Regions from separate parts of the Streptomyces sp. NPDC031225 genome, predicted to be linked through region 3. Evidence: riboswitches for the same ligand, from Rfam matches in the RefSeq annotation. Region 3 holds a riboswitch; each other region holds the start of a gene.
What was found. A riboswitch is a leader RNA that binds a small molecule or an ion and turns the genes downstream of it on or off. The one in region 3 is predicted to bind S-adenosylmethionine.

Region 1 (9,514 bases), on a different contig from region 3:
GGCGCGGGCGCGGTCCACTGGGCCCGCACCCTGATGTCCGACGAGGAGATCGCCGACGAGCGTCACCCGATCGAGGCGTCCCCCGAGGTCCGCGCGAAGGTCCACGCGGACTTCAAGCAGGGCGCCAAGGAGTCGGCGCTCGGCCGTCGCAAGCTGATCCGCAACACGATGTTCGGCGCGCTGGCCCTGTTCCCGCTCTCCGGCGTCATGCTGCTGCGCGACCTCGGCCCGCTGCCCGGCACCAAGCTCCGCCACACCCTGTGGTCCAAGGGCAAGCTGCTGGTCAACGTGAACACCGACCAGCCGCTGCGTGCCTCCGACATCGCGGTCGGCTCGCTGACCTTCGCCAGGCCCGAGGGCCTGGAGGAGCACGACGAGGACTTCCAGACCGAGATCGCCAAGGCCGCCCTGATGATCGTCCGCATCCAGCCGGACAACATCAAGGACAAGCGCGAGCTCGAGTGGTCGCACGAGGGAATCGTCGCGTACTCGAAGATCTGCACCCACGTCGGTTGCCCGATCTCCCTGTACGAGCAGCAGACGCACCACGTGCTCTGCCCCTGCCACCAGTCCACCTTCGACCTCTCCGACGGTGCCCGGGTGATCTTCGGCCCCGCCGGTCACGCCCTGCCGCAGCTGCGGATCGGCGTGAACGACGAGGGCTACCTCGAGGCGCTCGGCGACTTCGAAGAGCCCGTCGGCCCTGCATTCTGGGAGCGCGGATGAGCACTACGAACTCCACCGACTCGCGCTCGCGCGAGAAGGCCCCGGCCGGCGAGCGCGTCGCCGACTGGGCCGACGGACGGCTCGGGATCTACTCCCTCGCCAAGTCCAACATGCGCAAGATCTTCCCCGACCACTGGTCGTTCATGCTGGGCGAGATCTGCATGTACAGCTTCATCATCATCATCCTCACGGGTGTGTATCTGACGCTGTTCTTCCACCCGTCGATGAACGAGGTGGAGTACCACGGCAGTTACGTCCCGCTGCAGGGACAGCTGATGTCCGAGGCGTTCAACTCGACCATGCACATCTCCTTCGATGTGCGCGGTGGTCTGCTGATCCGGCAGATCCACCACTGGGCGGCGCTGATCTTCCTCGCCGGCATGTTCGTGCACATGATGCGTGTGTTCTTCACGGGCGCGTTCCGCAAGCCGCGTGAGGTCAACTGGCTGTTCGGCTTCCTGCTGTTCGTCCTCGGCATGTTCACCGGCTTCACCGGTTACTCGCTCCCGGACGACCTGCTCTCCGGCACCGGTGTCCGCTTCATGGAGGGCGCGGTCCTGTCCGTGCCGATCGTCGGCACGTACCTGTCGTTCTTCCTGTTCGGCGGAGAGTTCCCGGGCGGCGACTTCGTGGCCCGCTTCTACTCGATCCACGTCCTGCTGCTGCCGGGCATCATGCTCGGCCTGATGGTGGCGCACCTGATCCTGGTCTTCTACCACAAGCACACGCAGTTCGCGGGCCCCGGCAAGACCAACAACAACGTGGTCGGCATGCCCCTGCTGCCGGTCTACATGGCCAAGGCCGGAGGCTTCTTCTTCCTGGTCTTCGGTGTCATCGCGGCCATCGCGGCGATCGCCTCCATCAACCCGATCTGGGCGATGGGCCCCTACCGTCCCGACCAGGTGTCCACGGGCGCCCAGCCGGACTGGTACATGGGCTTCTCCGAGGGCCTGATCCGTGTCATGCCGGGCTGGGAGATCAACTTCTGGGGTCACACGCTCGTCCTGGGCGTGTTCATCCCGCTGGTGATCTTCCCGCTGGTCCTGGTCGCGATCGCGGTCTACCCGTTCATCGAGTCCTGGGTCACCGGCGACAAGCGCGAGCACCACATCCTGGACCGCCCGCGCAACGCCCCGACGCGTACGGCCTTCGGCGTCGCGTGGATCACCTGGTACCTGGTGCTGCTGATCGGTGGTGGAAACGACCTCTGGGCCACCCACTTCCACCTGTCGATCAACGCCATCACCTGGTTCGTCCGGGTCGCGTTCTTCGTCGCCCCGGTCCTCGCGTTCATCGCCACCAAGCGGATCTGCCTCGGCCTCCAGCGCCGCGACAAGGACAAGGTGCTGCACGGCCGCGAGTCCGGCATCATCAAGCGCCTGCCGCACGGTGAGTTCGTCGAGATCCACGAGCCGCTCAGCCAGGAGCAGCTGCACACGCTCACGGCGCACGAGCAGTACGAGCCGGCTGCGATCGGCGCCACGGTCGACGAGAACGGCGTCGAGCGCAAGGTGAAGGGCTCCGAGAAGCTGCGCGCCAAGCTGAGCGAGGCGTACTACGGCGAGGAAGCCCAGATCGCCAAGCCGACCGTCGAGGAGTACAAGGAGATCACGAGCGGCCACGGCCACCACTGATCGCTGCCCTCGCCACACGAGGCAGAAGGGCCCCGTCCGATCACCGGACGGGGCCCTTCGCCGTGCACCGGGCTGGATAGGGTGGGGGCAGACTTTCCCCACGACATCTGGAGCGGCCCCATGAGCGCTGTGACCCCCGCTGGAGGCGACACCGCGGCGGGCCGTTCCTGGCCCGCCCTGCTCAACGGCCTGCTGGACGGCCGTGACCTGTCCGCCGACGACACCGCCTGGGCGATGGACCTGATCATGCGCGGCGAGGCGACGGACGCGCAGATCGCCGGCTTCGCGGTGGCGCTGCGGGCCAAGGGCGAGACCGTCGAGGAGATCACCGGGCTCGTCCGCACGATGTACGAGCACGCGAACGTCATTGAGGTGCCGGGACGGACCGTCGACATCGTCGGCACCGGCGGCGACGGCGCGAAGACGGTGAACATCTCCACGATGTCGTCGATCGTCATCGCCGGCACGGGCGCGAAGGTCGTCAAGCACGGCAACCGGGCCGCCTCCTCGGCGTCCGGCGCCTCGGACGTCCTGGAGAAGCTCGGCGTCAATCTGGAACTGACGCCGAAGCGGGTGGCCGAGGTGGCGGAGGAGGCCGGGATCACCTTCTGCTTCGCGATCAAGTTCCATCCGGCGCTGCGTCATGTGGCCGCCGCGCGAGGGCAGTTGGGGATCCGGACCACCTTCAACGCACTCGGCCCGCTGACCAACCCGGCCAGGGTGAAGGCACAGGCCGTGGGCGTCGCCGACCCCCGCCTGGCACCGCTCATCGCCGGTGTCCTGGCCGAGCGGGGCAACTCCTCCCTCGTCTTCCGCGGCGACGACGGCTTCGACGAGCTGACCACGACGTCCACGTCCCGGGTGTGGATCGTGCGCGACGGCAAGGTCACCGAGGAGAGCTTCGACCCGCGGGACGTCGGCATCGAGCTGGTCCCGGTGGAGGCGCTGCGGGGCGCGGACCCCTCCTACAACGCCGATGTGGCGCTGCGCCTGCTGGACGGCGAGACGGGCCCCGTACGGGATGCCGTACTGCTGAACTCGGCGGCCGCGCTGGTGGCCCTGGACCCCGGTACCGGGACGCTCGCCGAGCAGCTGCGGGCCGGGATGGACAGGGCCGCGGAGTCGGTCGACTCGGGCGCGGCGAAGCGGACGCTTGAGCGCTGGGTGGCCGCGAGCAACGCGTAGCAGGGCGTCGCGGTCCCGTAGTTCGGACACGGGTTGCGGGACCGCGATCACTTCCCGTAGGTTTTTGTGTCAGGTCATGAGTGACAGTCATGAGGCCCCGGCCGACTGTCCGGCAACCCTCCGTCCGTGGCGGGGTGCCCCGGGTGAAGACCAGGCCGTAGGCAGTGAGGTCTACGGCAAGCGCGGGCCCCTCTCGACACCAGGGGTCCTGGTCGTTCGAGGGAGTCTTCCGTGAGCAATCGAATGCGATAGGGCCGCCGAGCCCCGCCTCCGCGCACCCATCTCACCTTTCTCTTTTCACGGGAGTTCCCCCATGTCCGTCTCCACCGCTGCCCCCGTTCAGACCATTTGTGCCCAACTGCCCGTTCTGGGCCGGGATGTCACCGTCCCGCTCGTCACGGGCGGCGAGGTCACCTACGCGGCGCTCGACTACGCGGCCAGCGCCCCCGCACTCCAGCGCGTCTGGGACGACGTGGCGGCGTACGCGCCCTACTACGGCAGCGTGCACCGCGGTGCCGGCTACCTCTCCCAGCTGTCGACCGACCTCTTCGAGAACGCCCGCAGGACCGTCGCGGAGTTCCTCGACTGCCGGGACGACGACCAGCTGGTCTTCACCCGGTCGACCACCGACTCGCTCAACCTCCTCGCCGCCGCCCTGCCCGCCGACTGCCAGGTCTTCGTCTTCGAGACCGAGCACCACGCGAGCCTGCTGCCCTGGCAGGACGCCCGGGTCAGCTACCTCGACGCCCCGCGCACCCCGCGGCAGGCCGTCGAGACCCTGGAGAAGGCCCTCGCCGACCGGGACCCCCAGGGCCCGGCCCTGGTCTGCGTCACCGGCGCCTCCAACGTCACCGGCGAGCTGTGGCCGGTACGCGAGCTGGCCGCCGCCGCCCACGCGCACGGCGCCCGCATCGTCCTCGACGCCGCCCAGCTCGCCCCGCACCACCCGGTCTCCGTGCAGGACCTCGACGTCGACTGGATCGCGTTCTCCGGCCACAAGCTGTACGCCCCCTTCGGCTCCGGCGTCCTGGCCGGCCGCGCCGACTGGCTGCGGGCAGCCGACCCCTACCTCGCCGGCGGCGGGGCCAGCCGCAAGGTCACCCGGCGTGAGGACGGGGGAGTGGACGTGGAGTGGCACGAGAGCGCCGCCCGCCACGAGGCCGGCTCCCCGAACGTCATCGGCGCCTACTCCATCGCGTCGGCCTGCAAGGCGCTGACCGAAGCCGGCTTCGACAGCCTGGTGGCCCGCGAGCAGTACCTGATCGAGAAGGTCCGCCAGGGTCTCGCCGACGTACCCGAGGTCCGCGTCCTGTCCCTCTTCGGCGACGACGCCCCCCGCGTCGGCGTGATCTCCTTCGTCGTCGAGGGCTGGAACAGCTCCCACTTCGCCGCCGCCCTGTCCGCCGAGTACGGCATCGGCGTCCGCGACGGCCTCTTCTGCGCCCACCCCCTCCTGCGCACCCTCCTCGGCAGCGACCCGCAGGCCCAGGGCGAGTGCGGGGCCCCCGAGGCGGCGCCCGGCGAGAAGTCCCTCAACGCGATCCGGGTCAGCTTCGGCGCGGGCACGCCGGACGAGCACGTCGAGCGGTTTGTGCAGGCTGTGAAGGAACTGGTCGCGGACGGTGCGAAGTGGACGTACCGCACCGAGGACGGCCGCTGCGTCCCGGCCGTCTGACGTACTGACGTCCGACGCGCGTATACGCTCCCCCTCAGCAGCCGTACGGAAAGCAGGGGGAGCACGGGGTGCAGGAGCTGCGCGAGACGGACCCGGGGACCATCGGGCCCTACGAGGTCCTGGGCAGACTCGGGTCCGGCGGCATGGGCGAGGTGTATCTCGCCGAGGCGCGGGGCGGGCTGCGGCTGGCCGTGAAGGTCGTACGGGCCGAGCACGCCGAGGACCGCACCTTCCGCGCCCGGTTCCGGCACGAGGTGCGGGCCGCGCAGACCGTCGGCGGGGCGGGTACGTACACAGCGCGGGTCGTGGACGCGGACACCGAGGCCGCGCGGCCGTGGATGGCCACCGAGTTCGTGCCGGGCCCCAACCTGCGGGACGCGGTGCTCGACCGGGGGCCGCTGCCCGCGGACGCGGTACGGCTGCTGGCGGCCGCGCTCGCCGAGGCACTCGCGGCGATCCACGCCAAGGGGCTGGTGCACCGGGACCTCAAGCCCTCCAACATCCTGCTCTCGCCCGACGGGCCCCGGGTCATCGACTTCGGGATCGTGCGGGCCCTGGAAGGGACCGCGCTCACCCGGACCGGGGTGGTCGTCGGATCGGTCGGCTATCTCTCGCCCGAACAGATCCGCAACGGCGCCCAGGTGGTGCCGGCCAGTGACGTGTTCTCCCTGGGCGCGGTTCTCGCGTACGCGTCCGGCGGGAAGGAACCGTTCGGCGAGGGGCAGGACTCGGTCGTCCTGCTGCGGATCCTGACCGGGGACGTCGACCTGTCCGCCGTACCCGAGGAACAGCTGGCGCTGGTGGAGTCGTGTCTGCGGGACGACCCCGGCGCGCGGCCGACGACCACGGAGCTGGTCGCGGCCGCCGGGCACACCGCGCAGTCGCTGCGCGAGGGACTGCGGGCGGGGTGGTACGCCCCCGGTGCCGTGCAGGAACCCGAGGCCGCTCCGAGCGGGGCGCGCTGGGTTCCCGGGCACGACTCGGGGGAGCGGGAGAGCCGGGTCGAGTACGTGGCGCCCATGACCCTCACGGACGTCCCCGCGGTCACCCACGTCCCGCCGGTGCCGCCCGCCCCGCCGTCCCGGCGCCGGCTGCTGCGGGCCGTGGCGGGCGGTGCCGGAGTGGCGGCCGGCGGCGTGGGCGGGTGGCTGTGGCTGCGGGACCCGTCGGACTCCGTCAAGGGCGGGGCGGGGTCCCCGGCGGGCACGGCCACGACGGGCTGGCAGTACAAGGTCCAGGGGCTCGGCGGACGGCGCGGCCCCTGCGCCGCCCTCTCGCCGGACGGCACGCGGGTGTACGTCGGCGGCGCGGACGGCTCCCTGCATGCGCTGGACCTGGACGGACGGACCGTCTGGCACACCGCGCTGGGCACCGAGACCATGTCGCCGCTCGCCACCGCCCAGGGCGTGTACTGCCTGCTGGAGGACGGCCAGGAGGGCGCCTCCAAGCTGTGCGCGCTCGGCAGCGACGGCAAGGTCCGCTGGACCAAGGCCTTCGCCGCGAACAGTCAGTTCCCGGTCGCCGCGGGGCAACTGGTCCTGGTGTCCTACAGCGGCGGTTCGGACGCGGGCGGGGTGCGGGCCTACGCCCCCGACGGCAGCGTGCGCTGGTCCACGCCGACCGGGCCGGCGCCCACCGCCGAGCCCGTGGTGGCGGACGGCGTGGTGTACGTGGGCACCTTCGGGGACCAGGTGCAGGCGCTGGACGCCAAAAGCGGCAGGCGGATCTGGGCGACGAAGGCCGGCGCCGACCCCGGGCGGCCCGCGCCGGTCGGCGACACACTGCTGGTCGGATCGGGCGGCGAGCAGATGCTGCACGGCCTCAGCCGCGCGGGCACACTCCTCTGGAGCGCGACCAACACCAGGGTGTACGGCAGCCGCTACTTCACCTGCGTGCCCTTCGGCGGCCTGGGCGTCACCGCGTCCGACTACGAGCTCGTGGCTCTCGACCCCGCCGACGGATCGACGGCGTGGTCCTTCCATTTCACCGACGAGGGAAGCCAGTACAGCAACCCGACGGTCGTCGGCGACACCGTCTACGTCCGCCGCGGCTCGACGCTTTATGGCATCGACCGCAAAGGCAAGCAGGTCTGGCACAAGCGCGTCGAGGGCGGGGCGTCCGTCGGGACCCAGAGCCCGGTCGTCCGGGGCGGCCGCGTGTACGTCGCGACCGCCGACGGCATCACCGTGCTCCCGCTCGACTCCTAGCTAGCCGTCGAGGCCGATCGCGAACGCGGCCTCCAGGTCGTGCTGGGAGTACGTGCGGAACGCCACGTGGGTGTCCGTGCCCTCCACGCCCGGGATCTTGCTGATGCTGCCGGGGATGACCTCCGCGAGGTCCTCGTGCTGCTTCACCCGGACCATGGCGATCAGGTCGTACGTGCCAGTGACGGAGAAGACCTCACTCACGGAATCCAGTGCGGCGATCCGTTCCGCGATCTCGGGGATCCGGTCCACGCTGGTCTTGATGAGGACGATCGCGGTGATCACGGTTGGTTCTCTCCCTCGGGGGACGGAGCTGGGGCGGCCTTCACTCTAGTGGTACGGCCGAATCGCACCCAGGCGAAGACCAGGCCCAGGCCGAAGCCCACCAGGTGGGCCAGATAGGCCACCCCCGGTCCCTCGCTCGCGCGGCCCGCCGCCAGCCACTGCAGGGAGGCCCAGAAAGGGAGGACGACCCAGGCGGGGAAGCGCAGCGGGAGGAAGAAGAGGAACGGCAGGAGACTGGTCACCCGGGCCCCGGGGAACAGGTAGAGGAACGCTCCGAGGACCGCGGAGATCGCCCCGGAGGCTCCGACCAGGGACTGCTCGGAGCCGGCGTTGGCAGCCGCGTAGCCCACCAGTGCGAGGTAGCCGCAGACGACGTAGAAGAGGAGGAACTGCGCCCGGCCCATCCGTTCCTCGGTCATCACGCCGAAGACGTACAGGAAGAGCATGTTGCCCAGCAGGTGCACCCAGCTGCCGTGGATGAACAGTGCGGTGGCCGGGGTGAGGACGGCGCCGGGGGAGCCCTGGAAGAGCTCGGCCGGGACCACGCCCCAGCGGTGGAAATAGGCCTGCTGGGTGGCCAGGAGCGCGTCCCCGGAGCCGTACGACGGATTGAGGCCCGAGGCGGGGCCGGCAAGGAAGACGAGGCAGCACAGGGCGATGAGGCCGTAGGTGACCGGTGCAGGCCCCCACAGCGACCCGCGTGCTCCACCGACCGTCACCCTCCGGTTGCTGATCATGAACACAGAGCATGACGTAACCGGACGCAACGGAACAGACCGCCTCGCCGCGATGGACGCCCGAGCGGCGAGTACCCGCCAGGCCTTAGGGTTACGAGCCACACACCGGGGACCACGGTGTGTCGCGGACAATAGAAGGCCTAGAAGGAAAGAGCACAGTCACGATGACGGTTCCCCTCCCGACCGCCTCGACGCGGTGGCGCTGCACCCTCTGCGGCAACCTCACGCGCTTCGACGTGACCCGCTCGTCGAAGGTGGTCGAGTACGTCCACCTCGACCTGGCCGGGGAACCGAAGGTCGAGGAGCGCGAGGTGGTCAGTGAGACCATCGAGTCGGTGCGGTGCCGCTGGTGCAACGCCGTGGATCAGGTGGAACTCGTGGACAGGCCGGGCGCCGACTCCTGAGCGGAGCGGCCCCGCGGGCATTGGGGTGTGACGGATGGTGGAGACCACGGGCGGGGAGCCGGGCGACGGCACCGCCGAGGTGCTCGACCGTCCGCTGCCCGACGGTGTGCGGCGCAGGGTCGTGCACATCGTCTCGGACGGCTTCGGCGGCCTGACCGTCGGGGAACTGCCCGCACAGCTGCGGCAGTACGCGCGCTTCGCGCCGAACCGGCGGGCCAAGTTCGCCGGCAACGCGATGGCGGCCGCGCTGGAGACCGATCCGCTGTTCCGCCAGCGCATCGGGGAGAAGTTCAGAGAGGTCCAGCCGGAGCTGGCCGGTGCCCTCGACTCCGGTGCTCCGCCCCCGGCCGCGGACCCGCTCGACGTGGCGGCCGCGGCCTACGTTCTGCGGCCCACCGGCTGGGTCAAGCTGGTCGCCGCGGCCGGCGAGGAGGCCCAGCGGGCGGACGCCGAGCGGGCCGACGAGGAGAGCCGCGCCGAACTGGAGCGGCTGCGCGAGGAGCTCACGGCCGCCCGCAGTCAGACGCGGACCGAGACCGAGCGGCTGCGCACCGAGCTGGAGTCCGCCAAGAAGGAAGCCGAATCGCTTCACCGCAAGCTCCGCGCGGCACTCAGTGACGTCAAGCGCGGCGAGGCGGCCCTGCGCAAGCTGCAGGCCGAGACG
Region 2 (9,514 bases), on a different contig from region 3:
AGGCGGAACTGCGCATCGGTTTCCAACTGGGCGACGGTTCCTGGTCGACCGTGGGCAGGGACGCCCTCCGGGTGGGTCTGAACGAGCGCACGATGAACTTCGGATGGGACCTGACCGCGCCGGGGGAGCGCGGGACGGCCCTGCACGAGATCGGGCACGCGCTCGGCATGCTGCACGAGCACCAGAGTCCGTTCGCCGGCATCCACTGGGACGACGAGGCCGTTTATGCCGATCTGGCGGGCCCCCCGAACTTCTGGAGCCGGGACCGGACGTTCTTCAACATCCTGCGCAAGCTCGACCCGGACGAGGTCAACGGCTCGGTCTGGGACCCGCAGTCCGTCATGGAGTACCCCTTCGAGGCGGGGCTGATCCTGGAGCCGGAGCAGTTCCGCGGGGGCCTGAACCCGCCCGGTGCCCTGTCCGCCGCCGACAAGGAGTACGTCCTGCGCCGGTACCCGCAGACCGAGCAGATCCGGCCGCCGGCGCTGATGCCCTTCCGGTCGGCGCCGCTCGGGCTCGGACCGGGCGAGCAGGCCGACTTCACCGTGGAACCGCCGGAGACCCGCGAGTACACCGTGGGCACCTTCGGCGACGCCGACACCGTCGTCGTGGTCTTCGAGGAACGGGACGGAGAAGCCCGCTACCTCACCGGCCGGGACGACGGAGGCACTCCGCACAACGCAACGCTCAGGGCCCGTCTCGTCAAGGGCCGCCGCTACTTCGTCCGTGTGCGCCTGTACTCCGCGTGGAGTTCGGGGGAAACCGCGGTCATGTGCTGGTGACAGCACGTACGGACCGCACACGGGCGAGGCTGGACCATCTGTCCGGCGCCGGGGGAATGGCCGGTGTTCGTCACCTTCGGGGGAGGGAGACGAACACCGGCCACACGGCGTTCCATACGGCGTTCACGGGTCCGGTGGGCGAGGCGTCCGAAAACATCACCTCATCGACGTAGCCCTGTCGCAAGGTGGCCGTCATACGGTCGTATCCTGCGCCGCCCCGCCCCCGAGCAGCTGGGAGACAGCACGTGATCACCGGATACGTCATCGGCGAGAGTCTCCGGCCCGGCGCGGTGTTCGAGCCGCGCGGACTGCGGTTGCGGAGGGTCGCCAGGGTGGAGATCGGTGGGGCGAGCGACGCTCAGCCGCCGTTGTGGACGCTCGTCGAGTGGGAGACCGACGGCGAGGACGTCGACGTCCTCGCGACGGCGCTCGCCGAGTCGCTGGAACCGGATCTCGGCTGGTACGCCGACATCACCGCCGGGGACGAGCGCGTGGTCGTCTTCGCGGGGAAGGTGTTCCGCTATCGGCGCGGCGACGAGGCGGGCCGCGCCGAAGCGGTGGCGTACGGGCGGTCGGTGGGTACTCCCGAGCATCAGCTCGACTGGCCTGAGTGACGCGGGTCGCCGGGTCGGCTCAGGCCACCCGCTGTTCGCCCTTGACGTCGTCGGGGTGGGCCAGGCCGAGGTGGTGGCGCAGGGTGGGGCCCTCGTACTCGGTGCGGAAGACGCCCTGTTCCTGCAGGAGCGGGACGACCTTGTCGGCGAAGTCGTCGAGCCCGGTGGGGGTGATGTGCGGGACGAGGATGAAGCCGTCACTGGCGTCGGCCTGCACGTAGTCGTTGATGGTGCGGGCGATCGTCTCCGGCGAGCCGACGAAGTTCTGCCGGTTGCCGGTGTTGATGACCAGGTCGCGGATGGACCAGTTGTTGGCGGCGGCCAGTTCACGCCATTCGCGGGCGGTGGCCAGCGGGTCCCGGTACATGCGGACCTGGGCGCGGCCCTTGGAGATGTGCTGCTCGCTGACGTCCGGGTCGATGTCGGGCAGCGGCCCCTCGGGGTCGTAGGAGGACAGGTCCCGGTTCCAGACGAACTCCAGGTGCTTGAGCGCGGTGGCCCCGCTGACCTGCTGGCGGCGCACGGTCCGGGCCAGTTCCTCGGCCTCGGCGTCGGTGTCGGCGAGCGCGAAGGAGGCGGCCGGCAGGATCAGCAACTGGTCGTGGCGGCGACCGTACTTGGCGAGGCGGTTCTTGACGTCGGTGTAGAAGGCCTGGCCCTCGTCGAGGGTGGCGTACCGGCTGAAGATGGCGTCGGCGCCAAAGGCGGCGAACTCGCGGCCCTCGTCGGAGTCACCGGCCTGGAAGATGACCGGGCGGCCCTGCGGGGAGCGGGGGACGTTGAACTGGCCGTGGATGTCGAAGTGGTGGCCGGTGTGGACGAAGGAGCCGGCCTTCGCGTCCCGCAGGAACACCCCCGACGCCTGGTCGGCGAGGATCTCGTCGCCCTGCCAGGAGTCGAAGAGTTCGTGGGTCGTGGCGAGGAACTCCTTGGCGCGGGAGTAGCGCTCCTCCTGCGGGAGGAAGCCGCCGCGGCGGAAGTTCTCGCCGGTGAAGGCGTCCCAGGAGGTGACGACGTTCCAGGCGGAGCGGCCGCCGGAGAGGTGGTCGAGGCTGGCGAACTGGCGGGCCACCTCGTAGGGCTCGTTGAAGGTGGAGTTGATGGTGCCGGTCAGGCCGAGGTGCTCGGTGACGGCGGCGAGCGCGGCCAGGACCGTGAAGGTGTCGGGGCGGCCCACGACGTCCAGGTCGTAGATCTTGCCGCCCTGTTCCCGCAGGCGCAGGCCCTCGGCGAGGAACAGGAAGTCGAACTTGGCGCGTTCGGCGGTCTTCGCGAAGTGCGCGAAGGAGCTGAACTCGATGTGGCTGCCGGCCTTCGGGTCGCTCCACACGGTGGTGTTGTTGACGCCGGGAAAGTGGGCGGCCAGGTGGATCTGCTTCAGCGGCTTGCTGGTCATGTCGGTGCGGGTCCTTCCGGGCTGGCTCAGGCGGAGGCGTAGCGGTTGGCCGGGCGGGCGAGGCCCAGCAGGCCGCGCAGGGTGTCGGCCTCGTAGGCGGTGCGGAAGGCGCCCCGGCGCTGGAGTTCGGGGACCAGGCCGCGGGTGATCGCCGGGAGGTCGTGGCCGAGGACCGCGGGCCGCAGCCGGAAGCCGGTGAGTCCGGCCTCCTGGAACTCGCCCAGCAGATCGGCGAGTTGGGCGGGAGTGCCGGTGAAGACACGGGCGTCGCTCACGTACGGCTCCCCCGCGAGGGCTTCGAGACGGTCCCGGCGGGCCGCGGCCTCGGCCGGGTCGTCGTCGAGGAAGACCACCAGGTCACCGAAGACGTGCAGGAGTTCACCGGCACGCCCCGCCGCCTTCCGCTCGGCGCGGATCTCGGCGACGATCGCACGGGCCTGTTCGGTGTCGTGTGGGGTGATGTAGCCGACGTCGGCCTGGCGGGCGATGAGCCGGTAGGGGACGCTCTGATGGCCCAGGGCGGTGACCAGCGGCTGCCCCTGCGGCGGGCGGGGCGTGATGGAGGGGCCCTTGACGCTGAAGTGCCTGCCCTCGAAGTCGATGTAGTGCAGCTTGTCCCGGTCGACGAAGCGGCCGGTGGCGGCGTCACGGATCTCGGCGTCGTCCTCCCAGCTGTCCCAGAGCCGGCGCACGGCCTCCACATGGTCGGCGGCCTCGTCGAAGAGGTCGGTGACGGCCGGGTCGTCGTAGTCCTCGATCGGGGGGATGGTGCGGCGGCCGAAGTGCGCGGCCTCGTTCGGGCGCGCGGTGATCTGGACGCGCACTCCGGCCCGGCCGGTGCTCACGTAGTCGAGGGTCGCGATGGCCTTGGAGAGGTGGAAGGGCTCCGTGTGGGTGACCACGGCGGTCGGGACCAGGCCGATGTGCCGGGTGAGCGGGGCGATGCGGGAGGCGATGAGCACGGCGTCGAGGCGGCCGCGGACCTGGTCGGTGCGCTCGTCCGGGTCGAAGGGCCGCGAGGACTGCGGGCCGAGGCCGTCCTCGATGGTGACGAAGTCGAGCAGGCCGCGCTCGGCCTCGGCGACCAGGTCGGCCCAGTAGCCGGCGGTGAACAGGTCCCGGGGGCGGGCAACCTGCTCGCGCCAGGAGGCGGGGTGCCAGCCGGTGCCGTCGAGGGCGACGGCGAGATGCAGAGGCGAAGAAGGGGACACGAGTGGGTGCCTTCCTGGAAGTCCGTACGAGGGGCCGTCCCGCGGGCGGGCGGGGCACGGCTGCTGGGGAGGTGACGGGTCAGGAACAACAGAGCGCGGCGGACACGCGCTGGAGATCGATGTGGGGCCGGGAGTGGAGATGGGCGGAGCGGAGTGTGTGCGTCACGCCGGTCACCTCCTGCTTCTGGGCGCACGACGGCGCCCGGCGGATCTCGTCATGAGTCACAACCCCGTGGCCTCACGGGATGTTCCTGGACTGCGGACCAGGAGGATCGGCGAGCGGCGGCGCAGGGTGAAGCCGATGGACTCGTAGAGCCGGATCGCGTTCGCGTTGTCCGCGGCCGCGTGCAGGAACGGGGTGTCACCGCGCTCCCGGATGCCCGCGGCGACCGCGCGGACCAGCCGAGTGGCCAGGCCCCGGCCGCGGTGGGCGGGGTCGGTGCAGACGGCGCTGATCTCGGTCCAGCCGGGCGGCCGCAGCCGCTCGCCCGCCAGGGCGATCAGGCGTCCCTGGTCCCGGATGCCGAGGTAGGTGCCGAGTGCGATGGTCCGTTGGAGGAAGGGGCCCGGCCGGGTGCGGGCTACCAGGTCCAGGATCTCCGGCACGTCGCCGGGGCCGAGCCGTACCGCCTCGGGGTCGGGTTCGGCCCGCAGCGCGGTGTCGACGAGCTGGACGCCCTCCCCCATGGCCTTGAGGGCATGGGAGGTACCCCCACCCCCGCCGACGATCTCCCACCCTTCGGGGACCGTGTCGACGGGCTTGATCCGTACGGTGGTTCCCGGGCCGACGAGTGTGTGCAGGTCGGCCCACGCGGCCGGGTCGGCGGGATCGGCGAGTGCGGCGAAGGCGTAGACGTCGGCCGGGTAGCGCGCGGCGCGGCCGACGCGTTCGGCGAGGTGTGCGTGCGGGCCGTCGAGGGCGGCCCATACGGCGTTGTCGAGGACGGAGGTGTCGAGTGCGGTGTCCCCCGAGGGGGCTCCGCCGCTGCGGACTTCGGTCTGCTGAACCACGGAGGCGGAGTCCCCTTCTCGATCGGCGTGCGGGTACGGCGGGCTGATCGGTGAGGCGTCAGGAGTTGTCGAGCGGCAGCCCGGGCGGGTTGACCTCCGACTTGGTGACGGCGTCGTTGGAGAGGTTCCACGCGGCGAGCCACTTGGCGTACTGGCCGTTGTCGATCAGGTGGTTGATCGCGTCGGCGAGGGGCTTGGCGAGGCCGCTGTCCTTCTTCGCGGTCGCCGCGATCAGACCCTGGAGTGTTTCTCCGGCACCGGAGAACTGACCGGCGATCTTGGTCGGGCTGGGCGTGCTCGCGGTCTGGGTCGCGTGGTAGGAGAGGTTCGGGCTGGGGCCGAAGTAGGCGTCGATCTTGCCGCTGTTGAGGGCCAGATAGAGGCTGGCACTGTCCTGGAAGTACTTGATGGTCAGCTTCTTGCCCTCCTTCTTCAGCTTGCTCTGCCACTCCAGCAGGATCCGCTCCTGGTTGGTGCCGGCGCCGACCGAGACGGTCGTGCCCGCGAGGGCCTCGTAGTCGCCGTCGAAGTTCCACTTCGCGGTCTTGAGCGTCTCGAAGGCGAGGTCGTCCTTGCGGTAGGAGGCGAACTCGTACTTCTTCTTGCGTTCCTCGGTGTCGGTGATGTTGGAGAAGCCGACGTTCACCTTGCCGCTGTCGATGCCGACGAAGAGGTTCTCCCAGGTGAACTGCTTGACCTCGGGCTTGAGGCCGAACACGGCGGCGACCAGGCGGGCCAGGTCGGACTCGGAGCCGGTGAGGGTCTTCTGGTCGCTGCCGATGTAGCCCAGCGGCGGGGCTCCGGAGGGGAGGGTGCCGGAGCCGATGACGAGCTTGCCGCTCTTCTTGACCGCGTCGGGCAGTTCGGCGCTGATGGACTTGACCTCGGAGACCTTGAGGGCGGTCTCCTTGGCGGCACCGTTGGACAGCCGGCCCACGGTGACCGTGCCGGCGCTGTCGGTCGTCCGGGTGGCGGCGTCGCTGTCACCACCGCAGGCGGTGAGCCCGGTGGCGAGGGTGGCGACGGCGATCGCCGCGGTGATGCCGCGTATCAGACTGCGCCGGGAGGGGTGAATGGGCATGGCTGTCCTTAGGAGTCGGGCTGAAAAGGGGCGAAGGGGGCGAGCGGGGTTCAGAGGACCTTGCTCAGGAAGTCCCGGGTCCGCTCGTGCCGCGGTTTGTCGAGGACCTCGGAGGGCGGGCCCTGCTCGACGACGCGGCCGCCGTCGATGAAGACGACCCGGTCGGCGATCTCGCGGGCGAAGCCGATCTCGTGGGTGACGATGACGAGGGTGGTGCCGCTGGTGGCCAGGTCCTTGATGACCGCGAGGACTTCACCGACGAGTTCGGGATCGAGGGCCGAGGTCGGCTCGTCGAAGAGGATCACGCCGGGGCGCAGGGCGAGGGCCCGGGCGATGGCCACGCGCTGCTGCTGGCCGCCCGACAACTGGCGTGGGTAGGCGTTGGCCTTGTCGGCGAGGCCGACCCTGTCGAGGAGTTCGCGGGCCAGTTCCTGGGCCGCCGCCCTGGCGAGCTTCCCGGTCGCCACCGGGGCGGCTGCCACGTTGTCGAGCACGGTCAGGTGCGGGAAGAGGTTGAAGTTCTGGAAGACGAACCCGATGCGGCTGCGCTGGGTCAGGATCGCGCGTTCGCTGAGCTCCTTGAGGCGGTCGCCCTGCCGACGGACGCCGATCAGCTCGTCGTTGACGCTGACGTGGCCGATCTCCGGTTTCTCCAGGTGGTTGATGACCCGCAGCAGGGTGGACTTCCCGGAGCCGGACGGGCCGAGGATCACGGTGACCTCGCCGGGGCGAACGGTGAGGTCGACACCGTCCAGGACGCGGTGCGTGCCGTACCACTTGTGCACGCCGTGCACTTCGAGCGCGACGGGCGTGATGTCGGTGACGGTCATACGGCGGTCTCCCTGCGGATGCGGGCCCCGAGACCGGTGACGCCGGCCCGTAGCTTCTGGAGCGGGGTCGGTGGCAGGGAGCGCGTGGCGCCCCGGGCGTAGTACCGCTCGACGTAGAACTGGACGACGGAGACGGCGCTGGTCAGGATCAGGTACCAGACGGTGGCGACCAGCAGCAGGGGCACGATGTCGCCGGGATAGGTGGAGCCCATGGACTGCACGGTGCCGAACAGGTCGAGCAGGGAGACGTAGAAGACCAGCGAGGTGCTCTTGATGAGGCCGATGAGCTGGTTGACGTAGTTCGGGGTGATGGAGCGCAGCGCCTGCGGGAGGACGATCCTGCGGAACTGGTAGCCCTTCGGCAGGCCCAGCGCGGCGGCCGCTTCGTGCTGGCCCTGGTCGACCGAGAGGATGCCGCCGCGGACGACTTCCGCCGCGTACGCCGCCTCGTTGAGGCTGAGGCCGATCACCGCGATGACCATGTCGGTGGCGAGCCTGGACTCGTCGAAGGAGAAGAAGGCCGGCCCGAAGGGGACGCCGACACTCAACGTCCTGTACAGGGCGGAGAAGTTGTAGAGGAACAGCAGGAGCACGATCAGCGGTATCGAGCGCAGCGCCCAGACGTAGGTCCAGCTCACCGCGCGCAGCACCGGGCTCCTGGAGAGCCTGGCCAGAGCAAGCAGGACTCCGCCCAGGAGCCCCAGCACCGCGCTGTAGGCGGTGACTTCGAGGGTGATGAGGAGCCCGTCGAGGACGGTCGGCCGCAGGAACCAGTAGCCGAACCGGTCCCACTGGTAGAAGGGGTTGGTCGCCAGGCCGTGGACGAACTGGGCCGCCAGGACCAGGACTACGGCGGTGGCGATCCAGCGTCCCGGCCGCCGGAGCGGCAGAACCCGCTGTGCGGCGAGGGGTTGTGACGGGGTGTCGGTCTGCGGCGGCGCCTCCGTGACGGAGACGGCGGCGCCCGGGGGTTCACTCATGCGGGGGCTCCGGCGGAGTCGGGGTGCCCCGGAGGCGCGGCGGACACGGCGTACTACGGGGGTAGGACGCGGACGCGCGGGCACCGGGGCTGGGCGGGTGACGGCACACGGCGAGCGGCGCGGTGTTCGTCAGGAACGCGGGGGCTGCGGAGGAAGAACGTCAGCCCTGACAGCGGGCACGGCCCGGTGCGGTACACAGTGCGCTGCTGACTCGGAGGAGATCGACGCTCCGGTCGGCCACGAGCACGTCAGTGTACGGCTGTACGCAGCTCTGGGAGCGGCGCGTGGCCGTCCTGGAGGCTGCGTACATGTCCGTCACCGTGCTCTTCCGGCCCTTCGGGCCCTCGCGCTTACCGAAACGTGATCCGGTCCGGTCGTCACCTGGGGCACCCCACCGCGGAGCGAGGGTTGCCGGTCAGCAAGCCAGGGCTTGTCGCTGACACTCATGACCGTTCTGAGCCGTAGTTAAGACAAATGCCCGAACGAATGTCAATGCTGGTCCGTCAGTTGAAACGGGTCCGTCAGCCGAACCGGTCAGGACGTGCGGCCGGTGTGCGCCGCCCAGTCCAGGATCTGCACGGCGGCTCCGGCGGCCTCCAGGCCCCGGCACCGGGCGTGGTGGCGGCGGGCGATGCCGTCGAGGTCGAGGTGGGTGCCGAAGGCCGGGTGCGCGGCCAGGCGGCGGGCGTACGCCCACAGGGTGGGGTGGCCGGCGATGCGCTGCACCGCGGCGGCGTCCAGGTGGTCGCGGTGCACGGTGTCGAGCTGGACCAGGGTGACCCACAACTCGACGTCGGCGGCGGTGACGTGATCCCGGATCAGGTACTCCCGCCCCGTGAGCCAGCGCTCCAACGAGCCCAGGGAGTCCAGCAGTTGCTCCAGCGCGGCGGCACGCTCGTCCTCGTCGCCGCCCGCGGACCCGGCGTGCTGGGCGGACCGCCCGATGCCCGCACACATCCGCTCGACGGCCTCGGTCTCCGACTCCGCCCCGCACGGGTACAGCGCCGGGCGGCCGCCGCCGAAGTGCCGGGCCAGGTCACGGGTGATGTCGGGGGCGTGGGTGCTGACGATCCGTCCCGACCAGGCGTCGCTGAGCACCGGCGCGACGGCCGCTCCGGTGTACCGGTGCGCGCTGGCCTCGTAGAGCGGGCGCAGTGCGGAGTGTCCCCCGTCGGGACAGTCGGGGACCGGGTCCAGGAAGGTCACGGGACAGACGTCGTCGAGTCCGAGCAGGCTGTGCACGACGGCGATGCGCAGGCCGTCGGCACAGGCGGCGGCCAGATGGAGCCGGTAGCGCAGCGGCACGGCGTAGTGGCCACTGCGCGCGTCCTGGCCGATCCGGCCGCGGAAGGCGGGGGCCGGGTGGGTGGTGGGGACGTGGGCGAGCGGTGTGACGGTCATGGGTCTCCCCGGGGTGTCGGTGCGCAGACGTACGCGCGGCGGAAGCGTCGTCGGGCGGGAACAGACGGCCGTCCCCGTGCGTGACGGCGGGGGTGTGCCGTGCGGGCACGGAACGAGGTCGGGAGCGGCGGGCTCAGCCCAGGGGCCTGATGGCGCTGCAGACCCGCTGCAGATCGATGTGCCGGCGGGAGGTCAGAAGGGGCGACGG
Region 3 (9,514 bases):
GAGGGCCGAGACCGCCTCCGGGTGGGCCCGCGCCTGCTCCGGGTCCGCGACGATCGGCGCGAGCGTTCCGTCGAAGTCGAGGCCGATCACCGCCCTGCCGGGGTCCGCGAGGAGGGCCCGGAGGCCGTCCCGGCCGGCGGCGGTGCTGGGCGTCGGCAGGCTCATGCTCATCCGTTCAGCGCGTTCAGCTGGTCCAGGAACCACTGCGCCGGTGGCAGTGCCGTCGCCGCCGCGGCGAGCCTCTTCGCGTGTTCGGCCCGTTCGCCCGCAGGCATCGTCAGGGCCTCGTGCAGTGCCGTCGCCGTCTGCTCCACGTCGTACGGGTTGACCACGATCGCGTCCTCACCCAGTTCCTCGTACGCCCCCGCCTCCCGCGACAGCACCAGCGCGCACCCCTCGTCGGAGACCACCGGCACCTCCTTCGCGACCAGGTTCATGCCGTCCCGGATCGGGTTGACCAGCGCCACGTCCGCCAGCCGGTACGCGGCGAGGGACCGTGCGAAGTCGTCCTTGACGTGCAGCACGACCGGGGTCCAGCCGGGCGTGCCGAAAACGTCGTTGATCTCGTCCGCCACCCGCTGCACCTCGGCCGTGTAGTCCCGGTACACGGCGAGGTCCTGTCGGGAGGGGTACGCGAACGCCACGTGCACGACCCGCTCACGCCACTCGGGCCGTGACTCCAGCAGCCGCCGGTAGGCGAGCATTCCCCGCACGATGTTCTTCGACAGCTCGGTCCGGTCCACCCGCACGATCGTCCTGCGGCCCTCGCCGATCTCCTCGCGCAGCGCCACCATCCGCTCGTGCACGTCCTGCTGGTGCGCCCGCTCGCGCAGGAAGTCCGCGTCCGCGCCCAGGCCGTGCACGCCGATCTCCGTGTCCCCGAGGCCGCCCGTGAACTCCGTGGCGCAGGCCGTGAAGGCGTCCGCCCAGCGGCGGGTGAGGAAACCGAGCCGGTCGGCGCCCAGCATGCCCCGCAGCAGCTGGGACGCGATGTCGTCCGGCAGCATCCGGAAGTAGTCCACCGGCGCCCACGGCGTGTGCGAGAAGTGGGCGATGCGCAGGTCGGGGCGCAGCTCCCGCAGCATCCCCGGCACCAGACACAGGTGGTAGTCCTGCACCAGGACCGCAGCCCCCTGCGCCGCCTCCTCGGCGAGCGCCTGAGCGAAGGCGCGGTTGTACGTCTCGTACGACGCCCACTGCCGCCGGAACTCCGCGTCGAAGACCGGCTCCAGCGGGGTCTGGTAGAGGAGGTGGTGGACGAACCACAGCACCGAGTTCGCGATGCCGTTGTACGCGTCGGCGTGCACGTCGGCCGGGATCGCGAGCATCCGGACGCCGTCCTCGCCCACCCCCTGCCGTACCGCCTCGCGGTCGCCGTCGGACAGTGCCGAGCACACCCACAGTGCGCCCGCGTCCGGCCCGATCGCCGACAGACCGGAGACGAGCCCGCCGCCGCCGCGTTTTGCGTTCAGCGAGCCGTCCTCGCCCATTTCGTACGAGACCGGGCCGCGATTGGACGCGACCAGCACCTGGTGAGCAGCGCCGTGCGTGGAAGCCATACGCCTCAACCTAGCCCGGTCCGGAACCGCTCAAACGTACGGTTGCGCTCAGTGGGGAGCCGTATACGGAACGCGTGCTCCGGTCACGCGACCTTCCGCTTCGCGTACTCCGCGATCTCCACCATCGGCGGCCGTTCCTCCGTGTCCACGGAGTACGTACGCGGTTCGAAGCCGTCCCGGCCCCGCTCGAACTGGGTGAGGGAGGGCCGGATCATATGGCCGCGGGCCAGCCGGAGCTGGGCGGTGCGGTAGATCGCGGCGGACATCCGGCCCAGGGCCTGGCCGTCCTGGTGGCGGTGCTTGCGCACACCGACGTCGACCTGGGCGAGGGCGTCCAGGCCCACCAGATGCAGGGCGTCGACCAGCATGCCGAGCTCGACGCCGTAGCCGACGGGGAACGGGAGCTGTTCCAGGAGGCTGCGGCGGGCCGCGTACTCGCCGCCCAGCGGCTGCACGAAACCGGCCAGCTGCGGCCAGTGCATGTTCAGCAGCGGGCGCGCCATGAGCTCGGTGACCCGGCCACCCTGTCCGGCGGCGCCGCCCAGGGGACGGTCGTACATGCCCTTGACCAGGTCGACCCCGGGATCGGTGAGCAGCGGACCGACGATGCCGGAGACGAAGTCCGAGGAGAACTCCTTCAGGTCGGCGTCGATGAAACAGACGATGTCCCCGCTGGTGGCGAGGAGGGAGCGCCACAGCACCTCGCCCTTGCCGGGCACGGCCGGGATGCGCGGGAGGATGTCGTCGCGGTGGACGACCCTCGCGCCGGCCGCGGCGGCCACCTCGGACGTGCGGTCCGTCGATCCCGAGTCGACGACGACGATCTCGTCGACCAGCGGAACCTGCTGCATGAGGTCGTGACGGATCACGGAGACGATGTCACCGACCGTCTCCTCCTCGTTGAGCGCGGGCAGAACAACGCTGACCGTGCGGCCCGTGCCCCGTTTCGCTGCCATGATCCTGTGGAGCGGGCGATCGGTCACGGACCAGGAACGGGTGGCCAGCCAGCGCTCGACTTCGTTCAGCACAGTGCGCGGCTCCTCTGCGTGCCCGCCGCGGAAGCGGCTGATGGATGTAGTCATCTCGCGGTTCGGACGACCCTCTCAACTGTCCAGGTCGTCGGTTACAGTCTTGAACAACGCGGATGACCATCGCATGTCCGGGATGGCCCGCCGTTCACAACTTCATACCGCTCATCCAGAGGGGCAGAGGGATACGGCCCGATGAAGCCCCGGCAACCCTCCAGTCGGTTCTCGTAGCGATCGTTGATGATCGTCCCGCGAGGCTCCCGATTCGGGAAGGTGCCAAATCCGTCTCACGGCGAAGTGCGTCGTGAGGAAGATGAGGAAAGGGCCTCGCCTCCATGGCTGCGCAGACTGTTGCAAGCACCACCGAAACCACCGTAGACCTCGGCCCCGCCGCGGCTCTCAGCTGCCGCGAGTGCGGTCACCGCGTGCCGCTCGGCCCGGTCTTCGCCTGCGAGGAGTGTTTCGGCCCGCTCGAGATCGCGTACGACTTCTCGGCCTACGAAACCGAGGAGCTCCGCAAGCAGATCGAGGCGGGACCCGCGAACATCTGGCGTTACGCACCGCTGCTGCCCGTCCCCGCGGACGTGGCGGACAAGCCCAACATCAACCCCGGCTGGACCCACCTCGTCAAGGCCGACAACCTCGCCCGCGAGCTCGGCGTCACCGGCGGCCTGTACATCAAGGACGACTCCGGCAACCCGACGCACTCCTTCAAGGACCGCGTCGTCGCCCAGGCCATCGAGGCCGCTCGCGCCTTCGGTTTCACCACCCTCTCCTGCTCCTCCACCGGCAACCTCGCCGGTGCGGTCGGCGCCGCCGCGGCGCGGGCAGGCTTCCGCTCCTGCGTGTTCATCCCGCACGACCTGGAGCAGGGCAAGGTCGTCATGGCCGCGATCTACGGCGGCGAGCTCGTCGGCATCGAGGGCAACTACGACGACGTGAACCGCTTCTGCTCCGAACTGATCGGCGACCCGGCCGGCGAGGGCTGGGGCTTCGTCAACGTCAACCTGCGGCCGTACTACGCGGAGGGGTCCAAGACCCTGGCGTACGAGATCTGCGAGCAGCTCGGGTGGCGGCTGCCCGACCAGCTCGTGGTCCCCATCGCCTCCGGCTCGCAGCTCACCAAGATCGACAAGGGGCTCCAGGAGCTGATCAAGCTCGGGCTCGTCGAGGACCGGCCGTACAAGATCTTCGGCGCGCAGGCCGAGGGATGCTCGCCGGTGTCCGTCGCGTACAAGGCGGGCCACGACGTCGTACGGCCGCAGAAGCCCAACACCATCGCCAAGTCCCTCGCCATCGGGAACCCGGCGGACGGCCCCTACGTGCTGGACATCGCGCGCCGCACCGGCGGTGCGGTGGAGGACGTGAACGACGAGCAGGTCGTGGACGCGATCAAGCTGCTGGCGCGGACCGAGGGCATCTTCGCGGAGACGGCCGGTGGCGTGACCGTGGGTGTGACGAAGAAGCTGATCGAGAACGGTCTGCTGGATCCCTCGCTGACGACTGTCGTGCTGAACACCGGTGACGGTCTGAAGACGCTGGACGCGGTCGCGGGTACGGGGCTCACCGCCACGATCCGTCCCAACCTGGACTCGTTCCGCGAGGCTGGTCTCGCGTAGTCGCGTAGTCGCGTCGTCGCACAGTCGTGCAGTTCCCCGCGCCCCTGGGTGCGCCACCTGACCGGAGGTCTAGAGCATGAGTGTTTCCGTCCGTATCCCCACCATCCTGCGCACCTACACCGGCGGACAGGCCGAGGTCCAGGCCGAGGGTGCGACCCTCGCCGAGGTCATCGCGGATCTGGAGAAGAACCACACCGGTATCGCGGCCCGGGTCCTGGACGACCAGGGCAAGCTGCGGCGGTTCGTCAACGTGTACGTGAACGACGACGACGTGCGGTTCGAGCAGGGCCTTGAGACGACCACGCCCGACGGGGCCGGCGTCTCCATCATTCCGGCCGTCGCCGGAGGGTGACCGTATGACCGGTCATTACCGTCGGTAATGGTAATGACCGAGTGTTCATCTGATTGCCCTCTCCGCGAGAGAAGCGGAGGGGGCAATTCTCTATGGTTGAGCGCGGTACAGTTGGGGAAGCTGCGGCTCTCTTCATGCCGCACGCATATGAGCTCTTGCTTCGCAGGCGATGAGAAGTAGCCAAAGTGTGTGCGTCTTATGTGCCTTATGCGTACTTTATGGGGCCCGACTTGCCCCGAATTCAGGCGAATTCTCGCTACATTCCGGACCCCTTCCGTCCAGAATTCTCGTCCGATTGACCTGTTGCAGACGGCAGTTGGACAGATACATTCAGCCGCGGTCGACGCGTTCCGGCGCACGCCCCCAACCATGTGGGGGGTGAGGTCTGACCCGGACCCGCGAAGTGCGGGTCCGTGCAAGGGCCAGTAATAGGGGAGTTAGGCATGGCTCAGGGCACCGTCAAGTGGTTCAACGCGGAGAAGGGGTACGGCTTCATCGCGGTCGACGGTGGTGCGGATGTATTCGTCCACTACAGCGCGATTCAGATGGACGGCTACCGCACCCTTGAAGAGGGCCAGCGGGTCGAATTCGAGATCTCGCAAGGCCAGAAGGGGCCGCAGGCGGACATGGTCCGTCTCGCGACAGGCTGAAGCACGCGCCGGGTAACAACAGCGTCGTTCTTCGTTCTTCAATCGGAGGGCTCGTACCCCTGGGGAGTCATGGGTACGGGCCCTCTGGCATGCGCGGGTTCGGTGGGGGCGGGCGTTCTTTGCGCAGTTCCCCGCGCCCCTAATCGCTTCGGGTTCGGTGGGTGGGTCGGGTGCGGGGTGGGGGGTGTCCGTCCTCGGTCCGGCGGCTCGCCCCCTTGAACAGCACCCGGTACCGGACGCCGGCCGCTGCGGGCGGACACCCCCCCACCCCGCCCCCTTCACGCCGTCGGCGGCTGCGGGCACATCGTGTCGCGCGCTCCGGCGTGCGGGGGCCGTGCGCGTCTAAAGGTGCGTCCACCGTCCCTACCCAGGGGCGCGGGGTGGCTGTGCGCGTCCAAAGGTCCGTACACCGTCCCCACCCAGGGGCGCGGGGAACTGCGCGACCAGCCCCCACCGGCCCGCACCCGCCTGTCGGCGGACCGTCCCACCCCCTGGTGCGTTCCCCGCGTTCACGGTTCCCACTCAGGGGCACTGGGAACTGCGCGACCAGCCCCCACCGGGCCTGCACCCGGCCCGCCAGGGTGGTCGGCGGCCCATCGCGGTACGGCTGCCTGCAGCCCCCAGGGGCGCGGGGAACTGCGCGATCGACCCCCGCCGGGCCGCAGGCGAACGGCGTCCCACCCCGCCCGCCCGCCGCAGGCAACCCGTGTCCGGTCTTCGACAGCCGCTTGCACTCGACCATGCCGAGTGCTAATCATTGGCGTTAGCACTCTGAAGGTGAGAGTGACAACGAAGGACCGGGTCGGTGAGGCCCGCAAGCCGGGTGGGGAAGGAACCCACGCGGCAGGCGAGCCGTCCGTCGCGGGCGCGGGCGCGGTCCGAAGGAATCACCCCCAGTCCTGGAGGGACCACTTCACATGGCCAAGATCATCGCGTTCGACGAGGAGGCGCGGCGCGGCCTCGAGCGCGGCATGAACCAGCTCGCGGACGCCGTCAAGGTGACGCTCGGCCCCAAGGGCCGCAACGTCGTCCTCGAGAAGAAGTGGGGCGCCCCCACGATCACCAACGATGGTGTCTCCATCGCCAAGGAGATCGAGCTCGAGGACCCGTACGAGAAGATCGGCGCCGAGCTGGTCAAGGAAGTCGCCAAGAAGACGGACGACGTCGCCGGTGACGGTACGACCACCGCGACCGTGCTCGCCCAGGCCCTCGTCAAGGAAGGCCTGCGCAACGTAGCCGCCGGTGCCAACCCGATGGCCCTCAAGCGCGGTATCGAGAAGGCCGTCGAGGCCGTCTCCGCCGCTCTCCTTGAGCAGGCCAAGGATGTCGAGACCAAGGAGCAGATCGCCTCCACGGCCTCCATCTCCGCCGCCGACACCCAGATCGGCGAGCTCATCGCCGAGGCGATGGACAAGGTCGGCAAGGAAGGCGTCATCACCGTCGAGGAGTCCCAGACCTTCGGTCTCGAGCTCGAGCTCACCGAGGGTATGCGCTTCGACAAGGGCTACATCTCGGCGTACTTCGCCACCGACATGGAGCGGATGGAGGCGTCGCTCGACGACCCCTACATCCTGATCGCCAACTCCAAGATCGGCTCCGTCAAGGACCTGCTCCCGCTCCTGGAGAAGGTCATGCAGTCGGGCAAGCCGCTGCTGATCATCGCCGAGGACGTCGAGGGCGAGGCCCTGTCGACCCTGGTCGTCAACAAGATCCGCGGCACCTTCAAGTCCGTCGCCGTCAAGGCCCCGGGCTTCGGCGACCGCCGCAAGGCGATGCTGAACGACATCGCCATCCTCACCGGTGGCGAGGTCATCTCCGAGGAGGTCGGTCTCAAGCTCGAGAACACCTCCATCGACCTCCTGGGCCGTGCCCGCAAGGTCGTCATCACCAAGGACGAGACCACCATCGTCGACGGTGCCGGCTCCTCCGAGCAGGTTCAGGGCCGGGTCAACCAGATCCGCGCCGAGATCGAGAACAGCGACTCGGACTACGACCGCGAGAAGCTCCAGGAGCGCCTGGCGAAGCTCGCCGGTGGCGTCGCCGTCATCAAGGCCGGTGCCGCGACCGAGGTCGAGCTCAAGGAGCGCAAGCACCGCATCGAGGACGCCGTGCGCAACGCCAAGGCGGCCGTCGAAGAGGGCATCGTCGCCGGTGGCGGCGTGGCGCTCATCCAGGCCTCCAGCGTCTTCGAGAAGCTGGACCTGTCCGGTGACGAGGCGACCGGCGCCAACGCCGTGCGGCTCGCCCTGGAGGCCCCGCTCAAGCAGATCGCCGTCAACGGTGGTCTCGAAGGCGGCGTCATCGTCGAGAAGGTCCGCAACCTCCCGATCGGCCACGGCCTGAACGCCGCGACCGGTGAGTACGTCGACATGATCGCCGAGGGCATCATCGACCCGGCGAAGGTCACGCGCTCCGCCCTGCAGAACGCGGCCTCCATCGCCGCGCTCTTCCTCACCACCGAGGCCGTCATCGCCGACAAGCCGGAGAAGTCCGCCGCGCCTGCCGGTGGCGGTATGCCCGGCGGTGACATGGACTTCTGATCGACCCGGGCCGTAAGGCCCGACGGTTGGTCAACGTCCTTGCCGGGGGCGGCACTTCCTGGAGACAGGGGGTGGCCGCCCCCGGTGTTTTCCTGCGGTATGCTTGATCCAGAGCCGGTCGACGTGAACTCCCGTCGCCCGACTACGCGTTGGTGGTCCAAGGAAAGACGTCCCGCTTCCTGCGGGGAGATGCAGGTGCAAGGCCTGCCCGGCGCTCGACATGAAGCCCGTCCCACGATCTGTGGGGCGGGCTTCTGCCATGTCGGTGGCCAGGATCACAGGGGATTGCGCGGCTCAGTGGGATGTGTGCGCTGTACGCGGTTGTTGCCGCGTATGTACGTTGCACATACCGATGAGTATCCCACCCGTCGCCGTCCCCCAGGAGTGCCTCGCGTGACCGCCCCCGCCACATCCCCGGCCGCCTCCCCCGCTGCCTCCGGAGCCGCCTCCCGTGCCGCCGAGATCCTCTCCCGGCCGGTCGCGATCAACGGCCTGACCGTCCCGAACCGCATCGCCATGGCGCCCATGACCCGGATGTTCTCCCCGGGCGGCGTCCCCGGCGACGACGTGGCGTCGTACTACTCCCGCCGCGCGGCCGCCGGAGTCGGCCTGATCGTCACCGAGGGCACGTACGTCGGCCACGACTCGGCCGGCCAGAGCGACAGCGTCCCGCGGTTCCACGGCGAGGAGCAGCTGGCGGGCTGGGCCAAGGTCGCCGAGGACGTACATGCGGCGGGCGGCACCATCGTCCCGCAGCTGTGGCACATCGGCATGGTGCGTGAACAGGGGCAGCCGCCCTACGCCGACGCCCCCGCCGTCGGTCCCTCCGGCCTGCGGCTCGGCGCCGAGGAGCCCACCGGCAAGGCGATGACCCAGCGCGACCTGGACGACGTCATCGGCGCGTTCGCCGAGGCCGCGGCCGCCGCCGAGCGCATCGGCTTCGACGGCGTGGAGCTGCACGGCGCCCACGGCTACCTCCTCGACCAGTTCCTGTGGGCGGGCACCAACCGCCGCGGCGACGCGTACGGCGGTGACCCCGTCGCCCGTACGAAGTTCGCGGCGGAGATCGTGGCGGCCGTACGGGAGACGGTGTCGGCCCAGTTCCCGATCATCTTCCGGTACTCGCAGTGGAAGCAGGAGGCCTACCGGGCGCGGCTCGCCGAGACGCCGCAGGAGCTGGAGGCGATCCTCGCCCCGCTCGCCGCGGCCGGTGTCGACGCGTTCCACGCCTCCACGCGCCGTTACTGGATCCCGGAGTTCGAGGGTTCCGACCTCAACCTCGCGGGCTGGACGAAGAAGCTGACGGGCCGGACCACCATCACCGTGGGCTCGGTCGGCCTCGACGGCGACTTCCTGCGCGGCTTCGCCGGCGAGGGCGCCCCGCTCAAGGGCATCGACGACCTCCTCGACGCCCTGGAGCGCGAGGAGTTCGACATGGTCGCCATCGGCCGGGCGCTGCTGCAGGACCCGCAGTGGGCGGCGAAGGTCCTCGCGGGGCGCGTCGACGAGCTCCAGCCGTACGACGCCTCGGCGCTGAAGTCGCTGAGCTGACGGATCGGTTGTCCGGCCGACGTGAGGCGGTGGAGTTGCGCCCGCCTCCCGCCGGCCGGACGCGGCGGCCTGGCTGTGGTGGTCAACTCCGGCTAGCGTGGCGGAACATGCGGATTCTTCATCTCTCGGACACGCACGTGGAGCGCGTCGACGCGCCGAACAGGAGCGGCGTCAACGCCACCGACTCGCTGCGGCTGATGCTCGCCGAGCTGCGG

Region 1: it holds a riboswitch for S-adenosylmethionine, as region 3 does, so the genes downstream of both, ACZ48Z_RS38445 (aminotransferase class V-fold PLP-dependent enzyme) here and thrC (threonine synthase) in region 3, are expected to answer to the same signal.
Region 2: it holds a riboswitch for S-adenosylmethionine, as region 3 does, so the genes downstream of both, ACZ48Z_RS10725 (amino acid ABC transporter permease) here and thrC (threonine synthase) in region 3, are expected to answer to the same signal.

The regions. Positions count from the first base shown of each region.
Region 1 is NZ_JBVIHJ010000031.1:12,203-21,716, reverse strand. It holds gene qcrA (cytochrome bc1 complex Rieske iron-sulfur subunit) at 1-726, shown strand, start outside; gene qcrB (cytochrome bc1 complex cytochrome b subunit) at 723-2,360, shown strand; gene trpD (anthranilate phosphoribosyltransferase) at 2,481-3,545, shown strand; SAM riboswitch class IV at 3,618-3,734, shown strand; gene ACZ48Z_RS38445 (aminotransferase class V-fold PLP-dependent enzyme) at 3,859-5,220, shown strand; gene ACZ48Z_RS38440 (protein kinase domain-containing protein) at 5,289-7,427, shown strand; gene ACZ48Z_RS38435 (Lrp/AsnC family transcriptional regulator) at 7,428-7,709, opposite strand; gene ACZ48Z_RS38430 (rhomboid family intramembrane serine protease) at 7,706-8,446, opposite strand; gene ACZ48Z_RS38425 (hypothetical protein) at 8,611-8,850, shown strand; gene ACZ48Z_RS38420 (NYN domain-containing protein) at 8,885-9,514, shown strand, end outside.
Region 2 is NZ_JBVIHJ010000005.1:231,705-241,218, forward strand. It holds gene absR1 (beta-glucuronidase AbsR1) at 1-782, shown strand, start outside; gene ACZ48Z_RS10690 (hypothetical protein) at 1,028-1,396, shown strand; gene ACZ48Z_RS10695 (NtaA/DmoA family FMN-dependent monooxygenase) at 1,416-2,792, opposite strand; gene ACZ48Z_RS10700 (LLM class flavin-dependent oxidoreductase) at 2,819-4,003, opposite strand; gene ACZ48Z_RS10705 (putative leader peptide) at 4,083-4,229, opposite strand; gene ACZ48Z_RS10710 (GNAT family N-acetyltransferase) at 4,226-5,014, opposite strand; gene ACZ48Z_RS10715 (transporter substrate-binding domain-containing protein) at 5,073-6,095, opposite strand; gene ACZ48Z_RS10720 (amino acid ABC transporter ATP-binding protein) at 6,146-6,925, opposite strand; gene ACZ48Z_RS10725 (amino acid ABC transporter permease) at 6,922-7,905, opposite strand; SAM riboswitch class IV at 8,247-8,356, opposite strand; gene ACZ48Z_RS10730 (glutathione S-transferase C-terminal domain-containing protein) at 8,440-9,306, opposite strand; gene ACZ48Z_RS10735 (putative leader peptide) at 9,440-9,514, opposite strand, start outside.
Region 3 is NZ_JBVIHJ010000007.1:242,192-251,705, reverse strand. It holds gene otsB (trehalose-phosphatase) at 1-171, opposite strand, end outside; gene ACZ48Z_RS14775 (alpha,alpha-trehalose-phosphate synthase (UDP-forming)) at 168-1,559, opposite strand; gene ACZ48Z_RS14770 (glucosyl-3-phosphoglycerate synthase) at 1,643-2,587, opposite strand; SAM riboswitch class I at 2,750-2,907, shown strand; gene thrC (threonine synthase) at 2,923-4,206, shown strand; gene ACZ48Z_RS14760 (MoaD/ThiS family protein) at 4,283-4,558, shown strand; gene ACZ48Z_RS14755 (cold-shock protein) at 5,002-5,208, shown strand; gene groL (chaperonin GroEL) at 6,126-7,748, shown strand; gene ACZ48Z_RS14745 (NADH:flavin oxidoreductase) at 8,142-9,299, shown strand; gene ACZ48Z_RS14740 (metallophosphoesterase family protein) at 9,407-9,514, shown strand, end outside.